DNA from 2 places in the Paraburkholderia sp. RL17-381-BIF-C genome. Region 1 is predicted to be linked to the other one. Evidence: predicted binding sites of a transcription regulator. Region 1 holds the regulator's gene; the other holds the start of a gene.
What was found. The regulator HrcA, encoded in region 1, represses chaperone genes, less so after heat shock. The targets are predictions, from matches to a motif close to TTAGCACTCNNNNNNNNNGAGTGCTAA.
Positions count from the first base shown of each region.

Region 2: a site for HrcA is predicted at 2,121-2,147, ahead of P0D70_RS14365 (co-chaperone GroES). Genes of this name have one in related genera too.

Region 1 is NZ_JARESX010000059.1:12,490-19,876, forward strand. It holds gene dnaK (molecular chaperone DnaK) at 1-574, opposite strand, end outside; gene P0D70_RS27590 (thioredoxin family protein) at 728-1,174, opposite strand; gene grpE (nucleotide exchange factor GrpE) at 1,220-1,804, opposite strand; gene P0D70_RS27600 (hypothetical protein) at 2,193-2,354, shown strand; gene P0D70_RS27605 (RNA-binding S4 domain-containing protein) at 2,326-2,733, opposite strand; gene hemH (ferrochelatase) at 2,742-3,812, opposite strand; gene hrcA (heat-inducible transcriptional repressor HrcA) at 3,992-5,011, opposite strand; gene P0D70_RS27620 (NAD kinase) at 5,345-6,247, shown strand; gene recN (DNA repair protein RecN) at 6,320-7,387, shown strand, end outside.
Region 2 is NZ_JARESX010000019.1:51,086-58,472, forward strand. It holds gene groL (chaperonin GroEL) at 148-1,788, opposite strand; gene P0D70_RS14365 (co-chaperone GroES) at 1,807-2,097, opposite strand; gene P0D70_RS14370 (acyl-CoA dehydrogenase family protein) at 2,388-3,605, shown strand; gene P0D70_RS14375 (DUF3088 domain-containing protein) at 3,647-3,991, shown strand; gene P0D70_RS14380 (porin) at 4,098-5,327, opposite strand; gene P0D70_RS14385 (ABC transporter substrate-binding protein) at 5,755-7,359, shown strand; gene P0D70_RS14390 (ABC transporter permease) at 7,373-7,387, shown strand, end outside.

The DNA of each region.
Region 1 (7,387 bases):
CGATCTTGCGGTCGCCCTTTTCGGCCTTGTCCAGACCGAATGCCAGAGCGGCTGCGGTCGGTTCGTTGATGATCCGCTTCACTTCCAGACCGGCGATGCGGCCTGCGTCTTTGGTGGCCTGACGCTGGCTGTCGTTGAAGTACGCAGGAACCGTGATCACGGCTTCCGTGACCGGCTCGCCGAGGTAGTCTTCAGCGGTCTTCTTCATCTTGCGCAGCACTTCCGCCGAAATTTGCGGCGGAGCGAGCTTCTGATCGCGCACTTCGACCCATGCGTCGCCGTTGTCGGCTTTCATGATCTTGTACGGCATCAGGCCGATGTCTTTCTGCACTTCTTTTTCTTCGAAGCGGCGGCCGATCAGGCGCTTGACCGCGTACAGCGTGTTCTTCGGGTTCGTGACCGACTGACGCTTCGCAGGCGCGCCGACGAGAATCTCGCCGTCTTCCATGTAAGCGATGATCGACGGCGTGGTGCGCGCGCCTTCCGAATTCTCGATCACCTTGACCGAATTGCCTTCCATGATCGCCACGCACGAGTTGGTCGTGCCGAGGTCGATGCCGATGATTTTGCCCATTTTTACTAATCTCCTGACTTTGATCGCTGCGGGAAGCGCCTTGTTTGCCCTGCTGGCGGTAAGGCGATCCGCTCTCAATTCCTACCTGCACTCAACATAAGTGCGTCCGCATCGTTTTCAAGACCTCTTTTACGATGCGGTCTTTAATTTTTTTCAATCGGGCGAACTTTCGCCCGAAATTGTTCCATCGGCTTGCGGGCCGGCGGTTTTTGCAGCATCAGCCACCCGGATTTTTTCCCGTGCGGCCGCAACCGCGGCCTGGAACTGCCCGAGGCCATGCCAGCCGGTTGCCCGGCCGAGCCGCTTGCCGCGGTAAAAAAAGAACCATGTGGGCACGCCGTGCAGCGTGAAGCGCCGCCCCAGTTCGCGATGCTCGTAAACGTTGCTGTGAAACCATTTGAGACCGAGAGCGCGAATCGCGTCCGGCTGCGCCAGCATGGCCTTCTTGGCAATCTCGCAGTTAAAGCAGTCGAGACCCCAGAAAAACACCACGGCCAGTTCATCGCCCGCTCCGGCGAGCCCGGCGTCGAATGACTCCGCGCTGAGCGCCTGCATCTCGAAGGCCGCGAACGCGGTGGCGTCGACGGGAATATTGGCCATGGCGACGCCTGCCAGACTAAACGGCTTCTGAACGCCTCGTCGCGCTTACTTCGGGGCCGCGACGGTCACGAGTGCCGGTCGCAGCACGCGATCGGCGATTACGAAGCCCTTTTGCAGCACGGCCACCACGGTGTTCGGCTCCTGGTCGGCCGGAACCATGGAAATGGCCTGATGGCGATGCGGGTCGAACTTCTCGCCAACCGGATTCAGGGCGACGACGCGACCCTTTTCCAGCGCGCCAGTGAGCTGGCGCAGCGTGAGTTCGACGCCTTCGCGCACTTTCGGCAGATCGTCGGTGGAGTGCGCGACAGCTGCTTCGAGGCTGTCGATCACCGGCAGCAGATGCTCGGCAAAAGTCTCGATCGCAAACTTGTGCGCCTTGGCGACGTCTTCCTGAGCGCGGCGGCGCACGTTTTCGGTCTCAGCCTTGGCCCGCAGGAAGCTTTCCTGCAACTCGGCGATCTTTGCCTGAGCCTCGGCCAGTGCCGCTTGCTCGGCGCTTGCCGGCGAGTCGGTCGCCGCGTTCGCAGCGGCTTCCTGCTGAGGTGCCGCGGCCTCGGCGGCCTGGCGCGCGGTTTCGTCGGCGGGCTTGGAATTCTGGCTCGTCGGGTTCTCTTGCGTGTTTTCCATGTCGCTGAAAGTCGTTAAAAAGTGAAAGCGAGGTAAAAGCCGAGGGCGGCGGCAGCGCATTAAGCCTGGTGCGGTTTGTGCGTTGCAAAATCGCGACAGACAACTTCGCGAGTCACCGCAAATCAACACGGCAGATGAGGCCGGAAAGAACCATTTCAAGCGGTTCTCCCGGATCTTTTCGCACCACGGCCGGGCAGCGGAAATGCCTGGTTACAACCATTAATGCGACGCAATCAGATTGAGATTGAGTGCGGGCGGCAAGTGGCCTATGCTCCAACAAAGCATCGGAAAAGACGCGTTAACCCTAATCTGACGTAATCCTTTCCGATATCTTGCAATTTCACCCGATTCGCCCGTCTTTATCCTGAACCTTCCCGAGGGGAGTACCGTGAAACTGACCTTTGCAATCTCGGTGGTCGCATTGGTTCTGATTGCGGGCACCACGACCATCTGCATGTCCGGGGCTGTCAACGATCACACTACCGAATATGGTGGCGTGCACGCGACCATGGAACAACTGTTCAATCCCCACCTGAAAGTTTGTCGATAGTGCGCCGGTCGCGCTTGGTCGGTCGGCCGTGTAATGCGGCCGCCGGCTCGCGATACGTCTTGCGCCGCTCCTGTTCGACCTGCCGCTTCAACTTACTCTCTTCGGTTTCCGCATAAAGCGTTTGCGCGACACTCGCCGGGCCGCGCACGTCGCACACGCCCAGCACCTCCACTTGCCACACGATCCGTTCGATCTCGATCTCGACCAGGTCACCGACCCGCACGTCTTTGGCCGGCTTGACGCTGGCGCCGTCAATGCGCACATGTCCTTTTTCGACGGCCGCCGCCGCGAGCGAACGCGTCTTGAAGAAGCGCGCCGCCCACAGCCATTTGTCGATGCGCAACTTGGCGCCGGCTTCGGTTGAAATCCTGTAATTCATGAGCCTGCTCAAGCTCCTGTCGTGTGCGGCACCGGTAGCGCCTGCACCGGCCAGCCCTGCAAATTCTGCGCAACGATTTCGCCCAACGCGGCAATCCACGCCTGCGAGGCGTTCAGGCAGGGAATCCGATGGAAATCCTGGCCGCCCGCGTGCAGGAATTCGTCGCGCACCTCCATGCCGATTTCCTCGATGGTTTCAAGGCAGTCGGCCGTAAAGCCCGGACAGAACAGATCAGCACGCCGCACGCCCGCCGAGCCCAGCTCCTTGAGCGTGGGTGCGGTGTACGGCTGCAGCCACTCGGCCTTGCCGAAGCGCGACTGGAACGTGATGCGGCATTCCACCGGCGTCAGTTCGAGTGCCTGCATCAGCAGCGCGCCGGTTTGCTGGCATTGCTCGTGGTATGGGTCGCCGAGATCCAGCGTGCGCTTGGGCACGCCGTGAAAGCTCAGCACCAGCTTGTCACCAGAGGCGAAATCCGGCCGGCCGTGCTGATGCCAATAGTGATGTACCTGCGCGGCGAGCGCCGCAATGTAGGCCGGATGATCGGCGTACTGGCGCACCGTGCGGATTTCCGGCTGATTGCGCATGCGCTTGAGCGCCGAAAAGGCGTCGTCGAACGCGGTGGCCGTGGTGGACGACGAATACTGCGGATACATGGGCATCAGCAGCACGCGTTCGGCGCCCGCCAGCTTGAGCTGGTTCAGCATGGCCGGAATGCCCGGCGTGCCGTAACGCATCGCGTAGTCGACGAGCACCGTGTAGTCGTTCAGTTGCAGCAGATGACGCAAGGCTTCCGTCTGCTTCTCGGTGTACACGCGCAGCGGCGAGCCTTCGGGCATCCACACTGTGGCGTATTTCTTGGCGGAGGCGCGGCCGCGGAACGGCAAAATCAACAGGCGCAAGATGATCTGCCAGAGCAGCGCCGGAATTTCGACCACCCGCGGATCGGAAAGAAACTGCGCGAGATAGCGGCGAACCGCACGCGGCGTCGGCGCGTCGGGCGTGCCGAGATTGATCAGGAGCACGGCGACGCGGTGTGATGTGGCGTTCTGTGAAGGCCGCTCGAGGTCGAAGCGCATAGGCAGCAGAAGTAACCGGTTAGGCGGAGTGGCGGTTCAAGTGGGAACCATTATAGCGGCGAGCTTCATGCACCGGTCCGCCGGACACCCCTGGCCATTCGGCCAATTGGCAAGCCGCGCGCCGTGACGCATTATTTGCGGCAGGAACCGGCGCGGCGAGGAGTCGAAAAGAAAGCTATTTACTGTTGGCTGAGCGTGAGGGAAAGCAGGCGCGCGGTAATGTCCACAATCGGAATCACGCGGTTGTAGGCCATGCGGGTCGGTCCGATCACGCCCAAGGTGCCGACAATCTTGCCGTTCACCTCGTAAGGCGCGGTGACCACGCTCATTTCCTCGATCGGCACGAGATTCGACTCGCCGCCAATGAAAATCTGCACGCCCGCCGCGTGACTCGACACGTCGAGCAATTGAAGGAGACTGGTCTTTTGGTCGAACACATCGAACAGCTTGCGCAAGCGCGCCATATCCGACGAGAGGTCGGCCACTTCGAGCAGGTTACGCTCGCCGGAAATCAGCACGGTCTCGCCCGTGTCGGCTTCGTCGGTGCTGGCCGTGACGGCGGCGTGCATCAGCGTGGTCATGTCGCCGCGCAGTTCGTCGATTTCTTCGCGCAGGCGGCGGCGCACGTCGTCGAACGAGAGGCCCGCGAAGTGCGCGTTGATGTAGTTGGAGGCTTCGACCAGTTGCGACGGCGAGAAATCGCGCTGGGTCGCCATGATGCGGTTCTGCACATCGCCTTCCGGCGTGACGATGATCAGCAGAATGCGTTTGTCGGACAAACGCATGAACTCGATCTGCTTGAACACGTGGCTGCGCCGCGGCGTGAGCACCACGCCGGCGAACTGCGACAGGTTGGACAGCACACTCGCCGCGGCAGCAACGACTTTCTGCGGCTCGCCTGCCTTCAGCGTGGTCTTGACGGTACGCATCACGGCTTCTTCGTCCGCGGCGGACTCCACCGTCAACATGGTGTCCACGAACAGGCGGTAGCCGCGCGGCGTGGGAATGCGGCCCGCGGAAGTGTGCGGGCTGATCACGAGCCCCAGGTCCTCGAGGTCGGACATGACGTTGCGGATGGTGGCGGGGCTCAGTTCGAGGCCCGAATAGCGCGACAACGTGCGCGAGCCGACCGGCTGACCTTCGGCGATGTAGCGCTCGATCAGCGTTTTGAGGAGGGTTTGTGCGCGAGGATCTAGCATGACGGAAAATTTTAGCTCAATGGCACGACTACCGCGAGCGCTAGGGGCGCCCATCCCTGACGAACGCGCCACCGCTTGCCGCTGCGGCACGTTGCCTTCGGTCCGGCACATCATTGGCCGGCGTTCAGTCCGGCGCGTTGCGGAGCACCTTGCGGGCCGCCTTCCGGGCGGCCCGGCTGGCGGCACCCCGCCGCACTTTAGCCGGCGCGCATGTCATCAAGGCTTCACCATTCTAACGATAATCGCGAGAGGCGCTGGCGGCCCGCGCGCGCCGGCCCGTCACCGGGTCTGTCTACGGTTCTTTTCAGGCCCTACCTATGGTGTAATGCCGGCATGCAAGTGACCAGCCAGTTCAAGACCGTCGCGCTCGTCGGGCGCAACAATACGCCGGGTATCGCCGAGCCGTTGACCGCGCTCGCCTTGTGCATCGCGAAGCGCGGCTTCGAGGTCGTGTTCGAAGCCGACACCGCTGCCGAGATCGGCGTCACCGACTACCCGGCGCTGCGTCCCGCCGAGATCGGCGCGCGCGCCGACGTGGCCGTGGTGCTGGGCGGCGACGGCACGATGCTCGGTATCGGCCGACAGCTCGCGCCGTATCGCACGCCCTTGATCGGCATCAACCATGGGCGGCTCGGCTTCATTACCGACATTCCGATCTCCGACATGCGCGAGATCGTGCCGCAAATGCTGTCCGGCAATTTCGAGCGCGAAGAACGGGTGCTGCTCGAAGCGCGCATCATGCGCGACGGCAACCCGATCTATCACGCACTGGCCTTCAACGACGTAGTGGTCAACCGCAGCGGCTTCTCGGGCATGGCGGAACTGCATGTCTCGGTGGACGGCCGCTTCATGTACAACCAGCGCTCGGACGGCCTGATCGTGGCCACGCCCACCGGCTCGACCGCTTACGCGCTGTCGTCGCAAGGGCCGATTCTGCATCCGCAGTTGCAGGGCATCGTGCTGGTGCCGATCGCGCCGCACGCGCTGTCGAACCGTCCGATCGTGCTGCCGGACGATTCCAAGGTGAGCATCCAGATCGTCTCGGGCCGCGAAGTGAACGTCAATTTCGACATGCAGTCGTTCACCTCGCTCGAACTGAGCGACACGATCGAAGTGCGCCGCTCGCGTCATACGGTGCCGATGCTGCATCCGGTCGGCTACAGCTACTTCGCCACGCTGCGCAAGAAGCTGCACTGGAACGAATACCCGTCGCACGAAGAAGACCCCAAGCCCTGAGCGGCAAGGACACCCGGAACGCGAACGCCGCCGCTGCCGAACCCTGACTACCCAGCTCACCAGACGACCTCCATGCTTCGCCACCTCTCGATACGCGACTTCGTCATCGTCGCCGCGCTCGATCTCGAATTCGACAGCGGCTTCACTGTTTTCTCCGGCGAAACCGGCGCCGGCAAGTCGATCCTGATCGACGCGCTGGCGCTCGCGCTCGGCGCCCGTGCCGATGCGAACGTCGTGCGCACGGGCGAAAGCCGCGCGGACATCACCGCGGAGTTCGAAACGCATGCGCAGGTCGAGCACTGGCTCGACGAGCAGGCGCTCGGCACAATCGGCGCCGACGGCCATCACGGCAGCACCGTCATGCTGCGGCGCGTGGTGGATGCCAACGGCCGCTCGCGCGCCTTCATCAACGGCACGGCGGCGACGCTCGCGCAGTTGCGCGAGGTCGGCGAAATGCTGGTGGATATTCATGGCCAGCACGCGCACCAGTTGCTGATGCGCCCCGACGCGCAACGCGAACTGTTCGACACCCACGCCGGCCTGTCCGACACGGCGGCCATCGTCACGCGGGCATGGCGCACATGGCGCGAGAAGGTTCAGGCGGTCGAGCATGCGCAAACGCGTGACCGTGAACTGCAACTGGAACGCGAGCGCCTCGCCTGGCAGCTCACCGAACTGGACAAGCTCGCGCCGCAGCCGGGCGAGTGGGAAGAGGTCAACGCCGAGCATCGGCGGCTGTCGCATTCGGCCAATCTGATCGACGGCGTGCAAGGCGCACTCGGCGCGCTGTCCGAATCGGACGAGGCCATGATCACGCATCTGTCCTCGATCGTGTCGAAGGTGCGCGATCTGGCGGAGATCGATCCGGCCTTGAACGACGTGCTGGCCGCGCTGGAACCGGCCGAAATCCAGTTGCAGGAAGCGGCTTATTCGTTGAGCCATTACGCGCAAAAGCTCGAACTCGACCCGGACCGGCTCGCGCAGGTCGAAAAGCGTCTGGATGCATTGCATTCGGCCGCGCGAAAATTCCGCCTGCAGCCGGAAACGCTGCCCGAAGAACACGAGGCGCGTCGCGCGCAACTGGCCGCGCTCGACGCCGCCGCGGACCTCGACAGCCTGCACGCCGCCGAGGCCAAAGCC
Region 2 (7,387 bases), on a different contig from region 1:
GCGATGACATAGCGATGGGCATGGTTCGGCGTCTGCCATACATGTGCGAGGAAAGTGGAAAACAGAACGGGCCGGCTCGCTGGAAAGCGAGTACCGGCCCGTGTTTACCGCGCTAATTGCCTGGTGCCAGGCGGAAGCGGTGAGTCGTCAGAAATCGAGTCCCGGGGCGCCCGCGCCAGGACCGCCTGGCTGACCCGCGGCCGGCGCATCCTTCGGAGCTTCGTGAACGGTGGCGTCGGTGGTCAGCAGCAGCCCGGCTACCGAAGCCGCGTTCTGCAGCGCGGTGCGTGTGACCTTGGTCGGATCCAGCACGCCCGATTCGACCAGATCGCCATATTCGCCGGTCTGTGCGTTGTAACCGAAATTGCCCGTGCCTTCAGCGACCTTCGCAACCACCACGCTCGCTTCCTCGCCCGCGTTCGTGACAATCTGGCGCAACGGTTCTTCGAGCGCGCGCAACACGATCTTGATGCCTGCATCCTGATCGGCATTCACGCCCCTGAGCCCGCTGATCGCCTGCTTCACACGAATCAGCGCGACGCCGCCGCCCGGCACGATGCCTTCTTCAACGGCTGCGCGCGTTGCATGCAGTGCGTCGTCGACACGGTCTTTCTTTTCCTTGACCTCGATTTCGGTTGCGCCGCCCACCTTGATCACCGCCACGCCACCCGCCAGCTTCGCGACGCGTTCCTGAAGTTTTTCGCGGTCGTAGTCGGAAGTCGCTTCCTCGATCTGCACGCGAATCTGCTTCACGCGCGCTTCGATATTCTTGCTGTCGCCCGCGCCGTCGATGACCGTGGTGTTCTCCTTGCCGACTTCGATGCGCTTGGCCTGACCCAGTTCGGCGAGCGTCGCTTTATCGAGTGTCAGGCCAGTTTCTTCAGCGATCACTTGCCCGCCGGTGAGGATCGCGATGTCTTCGAGCAGCGCCTTGCGACGATCGCCGAAGCCAGGCGCCTTCACCGCGACGGTCTTCAGAATGCCGCGAATGTTGTTGACCACCAGCGTGGCGAGCGCCTCGCCTTCCACGTCTTCCGCAATGATCAGCAGCGGGCGACCGGCTTTCGCGACCTGTTCCAGGATCGGCAGCAGATCGCGAATGTTCGACACTTTCTTGTCGTGCAGCAGCACGAACGGGTTGTCGAGTACCGCAACCTGTTTATCCTGATCGTTGATGAAATACGGCGACAGGTAGCCACGATCGAATTGCAGACCTTCCACCACGTCGAGTTCGTCGTCGAGCGACTTGCCGTCTTCCACGGTGATGACGCCTTCCTTGCCGACGCGGTCGATCGCTTCCGCGATACGCTGACCGATCGACTCTTCGCCGTTGGCCGAAATCGTCGCGACCTGCGCGATTTCCTTGCTGGTCGTGGTCGGCTTGCTGATCTTTTTTAGTTCATCGATTGCGGCGACCACGGCCTTGTCGATACCGCGCTTCAGATCCAGCGGGTTGAGGCCCGCCGCCACGTATTTCTGACCTTCACGCACGATGGCTTGCGCGAGCACGGTCGCCGTCGTGGTGCCGTCACCCGCGGCGTCACTGGTGCGCGAAGCGACTTCTTTGACAAGCTGCGCGCCGATGTTCTGCACGCGGTCCGACAATTCGATTTCCTTCGCGACCGACACACCGTCCTTGGTGACGATCGGTGCGCCGAAGCTGCGTTCGAGCACCACGTTGCGGCCTTTCGGACCCAGCGTGACCTTGACCGCATTGGCGAGAATATTGACGCCTTCGACCAGCCTCGAGCGGGCGACGTCGCTGAAAATGATTTCTTTTGCTGCCATGGTTAGACGCTCCCTTCGTTATTGAGTGACGACTGCGACGACATCTTCTTCGCGCAGCACGAGCAGTTCATTACCGTCGACCTTGACCGACTGCCCGGCATATTTGCCGAACAGCACGCGTTCGCCGACTTTCAGATCGGGTTCGATGCGTTTGCCGTCGCTATCGCGCTTGCCCGGTCCGATGGCGATCACTTCGCCCTGGTCGGGTTTTTCCGCTGCGCTTTCCGGAATGACAATGCCTGAAGCGGTTCTGGTTTCCTGGTCGAGACGCTTGACGATCAGGCGGTCATGCAAGGGACGTAGGCTCATGGTTCCATTTCCACGGTTAAATTCTGGCACTCGTCGTTGGTGAGTGCTGACCGGGATCGAGTATAGAAATGCGGCGCCCGTTGCTCCAATAACGGATTCATCGATCCTTATCCGCAATTCGCATTTCACAATCGCGCATATTCATAGCTTGATTCGCTGGTTTTGTGCGGAGAGCCGTGTCCCTATACTGATTCGTCACAGCGGCATGTCTTATTGGCGCGCCGGTCCATCTTCCCAACTCAAACAGTCGGATCGAATGCGATCCGTGCGCTTTTACAAGGAATCAAGGCATGCAGGTCTCTCAGGACACCACGGCGCGTGCGAGGCTCGACGCAGCACTCGCCGGGTTGCCCGCGCTGGCTCAGGCGATTGGCGAAGACGCCGCGCAACGTGAGGTGCGGCGCGAGTTGCCATTCGACGGCTTCAGGCTGTTTCGCGAATCCGGCCTGGGCGTGCTCCGTTTTCCGGTCGAGTGGGGCGGTTTGGGCGGAACGTTGGAAGACCTCTTCGAGGTGATCGCCACGTTGGGCGCGCATGAATCGAATGTCGCGCACGCACTGCGGATTCACTTCGACCAGACCGAGCAACTGCTGCTGTCGCCGCGTTCCGCCTTCAACGACACGCAGATCGAGCGCATACGGCAAGGGGCGATCTTTGGCGGTGCGTCCACGGAACTGGGGACGGCAAGGCCGGGCGAAATCGTGACGAAGCTGGTGCGCGACGGCGAGCACTTTCGTGTGACAGGCAGAAAGTACTACTCGACCGGCACCGCGTTCGCCGACTATGCGCGGATCAACGTGCAGAACGAGAACGACGAAAAAGTGTCGATCGTGATTCCCGTGTCGCGTGAAGGATTGCAGGTACTCGACGACTGGGACGGCATGGGGCAACGCATGACGGCGAGCGGCAGCCTCGTGCTCGACAACGTGCAGGTTTTCTCTCACGAGATAGCGACACGCGGCTATACGACGCTCGCCGGCCGGCATGGCAGCGCCGTGCGGCAGCTGCATCTGGTGACGGTCGCGGCGGGTATCGTGCGAAACATTCTCGCGGACGCACGGCGCTACGTGACGCAATACGGCCGGCCGGTGCTGCATAGTCCGGCGCCCTCGGCGCGCGAGGATGGGTTCGTGCAGCAGGTGGTGGGCGACCTTGCGGCGCACAGCCTCTCGATCGATGCACTGGTCGCGGCGAACGCACGCACGCTCGACCGCTCGGCGAATGCGATCCACAGCGGCGCGGCGAATGCGGAGGAGCTGGTGCTGGAAGGCGCACTGGCCACTGCCAAAACCCAGCTCGTGGTGAGCAAGCTGGCGCTTTATGCGGGCGAGCGTCTGTTCGAGATTGGCGGCGCATCGGCCACAGGCCGCGCGCACAATTTCGACCGTCATTGGCGCAATCTGCGCACCATTTTCAGTCACAACCCTCTGCTGCACAAAGCGCGCGTGATCGGCGACTACGAGTTGAACGGCGTGACTACGCATCTGACCGAAGGACGCGTGTTCTAACGGATTGCCATCCATTCACCACCTTTCGAGCATTGCACACTATGAGCCGAGATTTGCTGTTACTACTGGAGCCGGGCTTTACGGATCCGGATCATCCGGGCGAGCGCTTTATCTGCCCGGACGGAGCGCCCATTGAAGGTTTGCTGGCGAGCGATCCCGCGCGCAACGCCCATCTCGACATTCGCCGCCTGCCGTTTGCGCGTCCGCGCGCCGAGGTGATCGAGGCGCTGGACGCTGAGCACCAGAGTCTGCCGGTACTGATTCTCGGTGACGAGCAGCCCGCGCCCGCCGATGCCCAGACGTTGGGCAGCAAGCGCTTCGTGACGGACACGCGCCGCATTCTCGATCTACTCGCGCAGCGTCACGGTTTCCCCAAAGTGCATTGACGAAGCTGAAGCGGGGTGTATGCTGGGGTAAATGTCGTTAGCGTGTTTCGATGTGACAACGGCATTCACCCCGAGCCGTTGCTCGACCGGGGCCTGTTGCTTCGCTCTAGAACAGATGCTTGACACCCGCCGAGACGGCCACCTGGTTGCTGGTGGTGGACGGTGTCAGATAGCCGATTGCCGCGACCGCCGGCCGTCCCAATGAATCGGTGCCGCTCGCGTGTTGATAAGCGCCGGTCACGTAAATGTCGGTTGCCTTGGAAAGCGAGTACGCCGCACCAAGGTTCAACTGCTCGTATTTGGCGCTCTCTTTTCCGCTCACGCTGCCGCCCTCCGTATAGTCGAACGACGTGCCGAATCGAAGAAACGGCGTGGCCTGATAGCGCAGGCTCGCACTGACGGTGCTCAGCCTCGTCGAACCGCTATAGTGCAGCGTATTCAGCGAAGAGTTCGAGCCCAGCCCACGGAATTGGGTGGTCGAGTAGGCCGCACCGACAATCGCTCCGCCTGCCGTGTAGGTTGCCGCCACGGAAATCGTCTGCTGCGTGTTTGCCGATGCGAAGCCGGCGATCGCCGGATTGGACTCGGCGGTCGTTGCCGAACCCGCGGATCCAAGGTTGTTTCCCGTGGCGCTTGCATTCGCATTGGTGCCGTAAAGCGACGTGTTCGGATTGCGCGCGTTGACGATCGACGCGGCAATGGCGAACGCGCCGCCCGTATAGCTGGCGCCGGTGGACCACAGTTGATTCTGCGTGACGTTCCCGGCCACGCCACCCAAGCTGTACAGCGCGCCGAAGCGGAAGCCGTTGAACGAATCCGAGAGGTACTTCAGCGAATTGTTGATGCGGTGAGTGAAGTTCAGATTGTCGTAGTCCGCCGGATGAATCGCGAGGTTGCCCCAATACCACCCGTAGATCAGTGGCGATACGAATTCCACCGAGGTGTCGCCCTGGCGTCCCAACGTGAACGTACCGTAGCGGCCGCCATTCAGACCGACCCACGCCTGGCGTCCGAACTCCGTGCCGCCTTGACCAATTGCGCCGTTGTTCACGCTGAAGCCATTTTCAAGCTGGAACAGCGCCTTCAATCCACCGCCCAGATCTTCCACGCCTTTCAGGCCCCAGCGACTCGACGCGAGTCCCGATGATCCGCTATCGAACTGCGCCACCTGCGCGCCGCCTTTGGGTTTGCCGGAGGACGGCGTTGCAGCCGTCTGCGCGTTATTCGAGTAGGTCACATTGCCGGTCACGATCCCATACAGGGTGACGCTGCTTTGAGCACTGGCCGTACCGACCATGAGAGACGAAACGCTGAAAGCGAAAAGCAGTTTTTTCATAGTTGTTTGAATCGTTTTTGAGGGCGAGTCGGAGAAGTGATTGCCCGAGGAAAATCTCGAATCGGGCGAGCAACGATAAGCAAAACGAATCGACGAAACAAACAATCAAATTCGATATGGATATCGACTATTTCTCTCGAATAAGCGCTAAAACACCGATTCTTTAGTAATAACGCAAACTCTCGACAATAGATACGCAATCCTTATTTGTATGTTTTCGTAGCGATGCTCCCTCGACGTAACAAAAGGAAAGGCGGCGTCCCGCCGATGCGCCTTTCCTCCGCACCATGCTTTGCATATACATAACGATTGGTTCTTTTACCGACGCTGCGGCTTTATCGTGAGCGCTGCGGCAGCGGCATTGCCGACACGACAACACTCTATTCGGCCGGCAAGGCCGAAACATCGGCATAAGGATCTGGATTACATGGCACGGTTGAATCGACGCGAATTTCTTATTTCATCGGGCGCGGCGCTCGCGGCGGCCGGCATGCCGGCACTTGCGTTCGCCCAGGGCGAGGCCGGCGCGCCGAAACGGGGCGGCACGCTGAACATGTTGATCAATCCGGAGCCGCCGGTGCTCGTGTCGATCTTCCAGACGACCGGACCCGCGCTCGTCGCGAGTTCCAAAGTGCTGGAAGGCTTGCTGGCTTATGACTTCGACCTGCGCCCGAAGCCGCAACTGGCCACGGCGTGGTCCGTCAGCCCGGACGGCCTGAAGTACACCTTCACCCTGCGGCAGAACGTGAAATGGCACGACGGCCAGCCGTTCACGTCGGCCGACGTCGCTTTCTCGATCGATCTGCTCAAATCGGTGCATCCAAGGGGCCGCAGCACGTTCGCGAATGTGACAAGCGTCGCCACGCCCGATGCGCGCACGGCGGTGATCGAGTTGTCGAAGCCCGCGCCGTATCTGTTGAAAGCACTCTCGGCCGGCGAATCGCCAATCGTGCCCAAGCACCTGTACGCGCAGGGCGACCCGCTGTCCAATCCGCACAACAACGCGCCGATCGGCACCGGACCGTTCCGTTTCAAATCGTGGACGCGCGGCGCCAATATCGTCTATGAGCGCAATCCGGACTACTGGGACGCGGGCAAGCCGTACATCGACAGCCTTGTGTTCAAGGTCATTCCCGACGCCGCCGCGCGCTCGGCCGCGTTCGAAACCGGCGCGTTGGATCTGGGCGGCGAGAACCCGGTGCCGCTCACGGATCTGCCGCGCCTCACGCAACTGCCGCAACTGGCGGTCGAAACGCGCGGCTATCGATTTCTGGAACCGCTCGCCGAGATCGACTTCAATCTCGATCATCCTATCCTCAAAGACGTGCGCGTGCGCCAGGCCATCGCGCATGCGATCAATCCGCAGGTCGTGCAGCGCACGGTGGCCTACGGCTATGCCGATCTGTCGCCCACGCCGATCACGCCGGGCTCGCCTTATCACGACGCAAAACTCGCACCGTACGCGTTCGATATCGGCAACGCGGAGAAGCTGCTCGACGCCGCGGGCTATCCGCGCAAGGACGGCGGCGTGCGCTTCCGTCTGACGCACGACTTCCTGCCGTACGGCGACATGTACCGGCGCCAGGCCGACTACGTCAAATCCGCGCTGGCGCGTGTCGGTATCGACGTGACGGTTCGCTCGCAGGACTTGCCTGCATTCCTGAAGCGTGTGTATGCCGATCGCCAGTTCGATTTCACGAGCATCGGCGTCAACACGCTATTCGACCCGAGCGTGGGGGTTCAACGCCTCTACTGGTCGAAGAATATCCGCCCAGGTGTGCCGTTTTCGAATGCACCGCATTACAGCAATCCGGAAGTCGACCGCCTGCTCGAAAGCGCCGCGGTCGAAACCGACGAAAGCAAACGCGTCGTGTTGTACCAGCAGTTCCAGCAGATCGTGTACCGCGATCTGCCGATCCTCAACCTGGTCGCGCCGCGCATGGTCACGCTGGCGAACCGGCGCGTTCACAACCATACGGTGTCCGCACAAGGCCTGGAAGGCAATCTCGCGGATGTCTACCTCAGCGCATGACAGGAGCGGCACGATGAGTCGAGGTTTG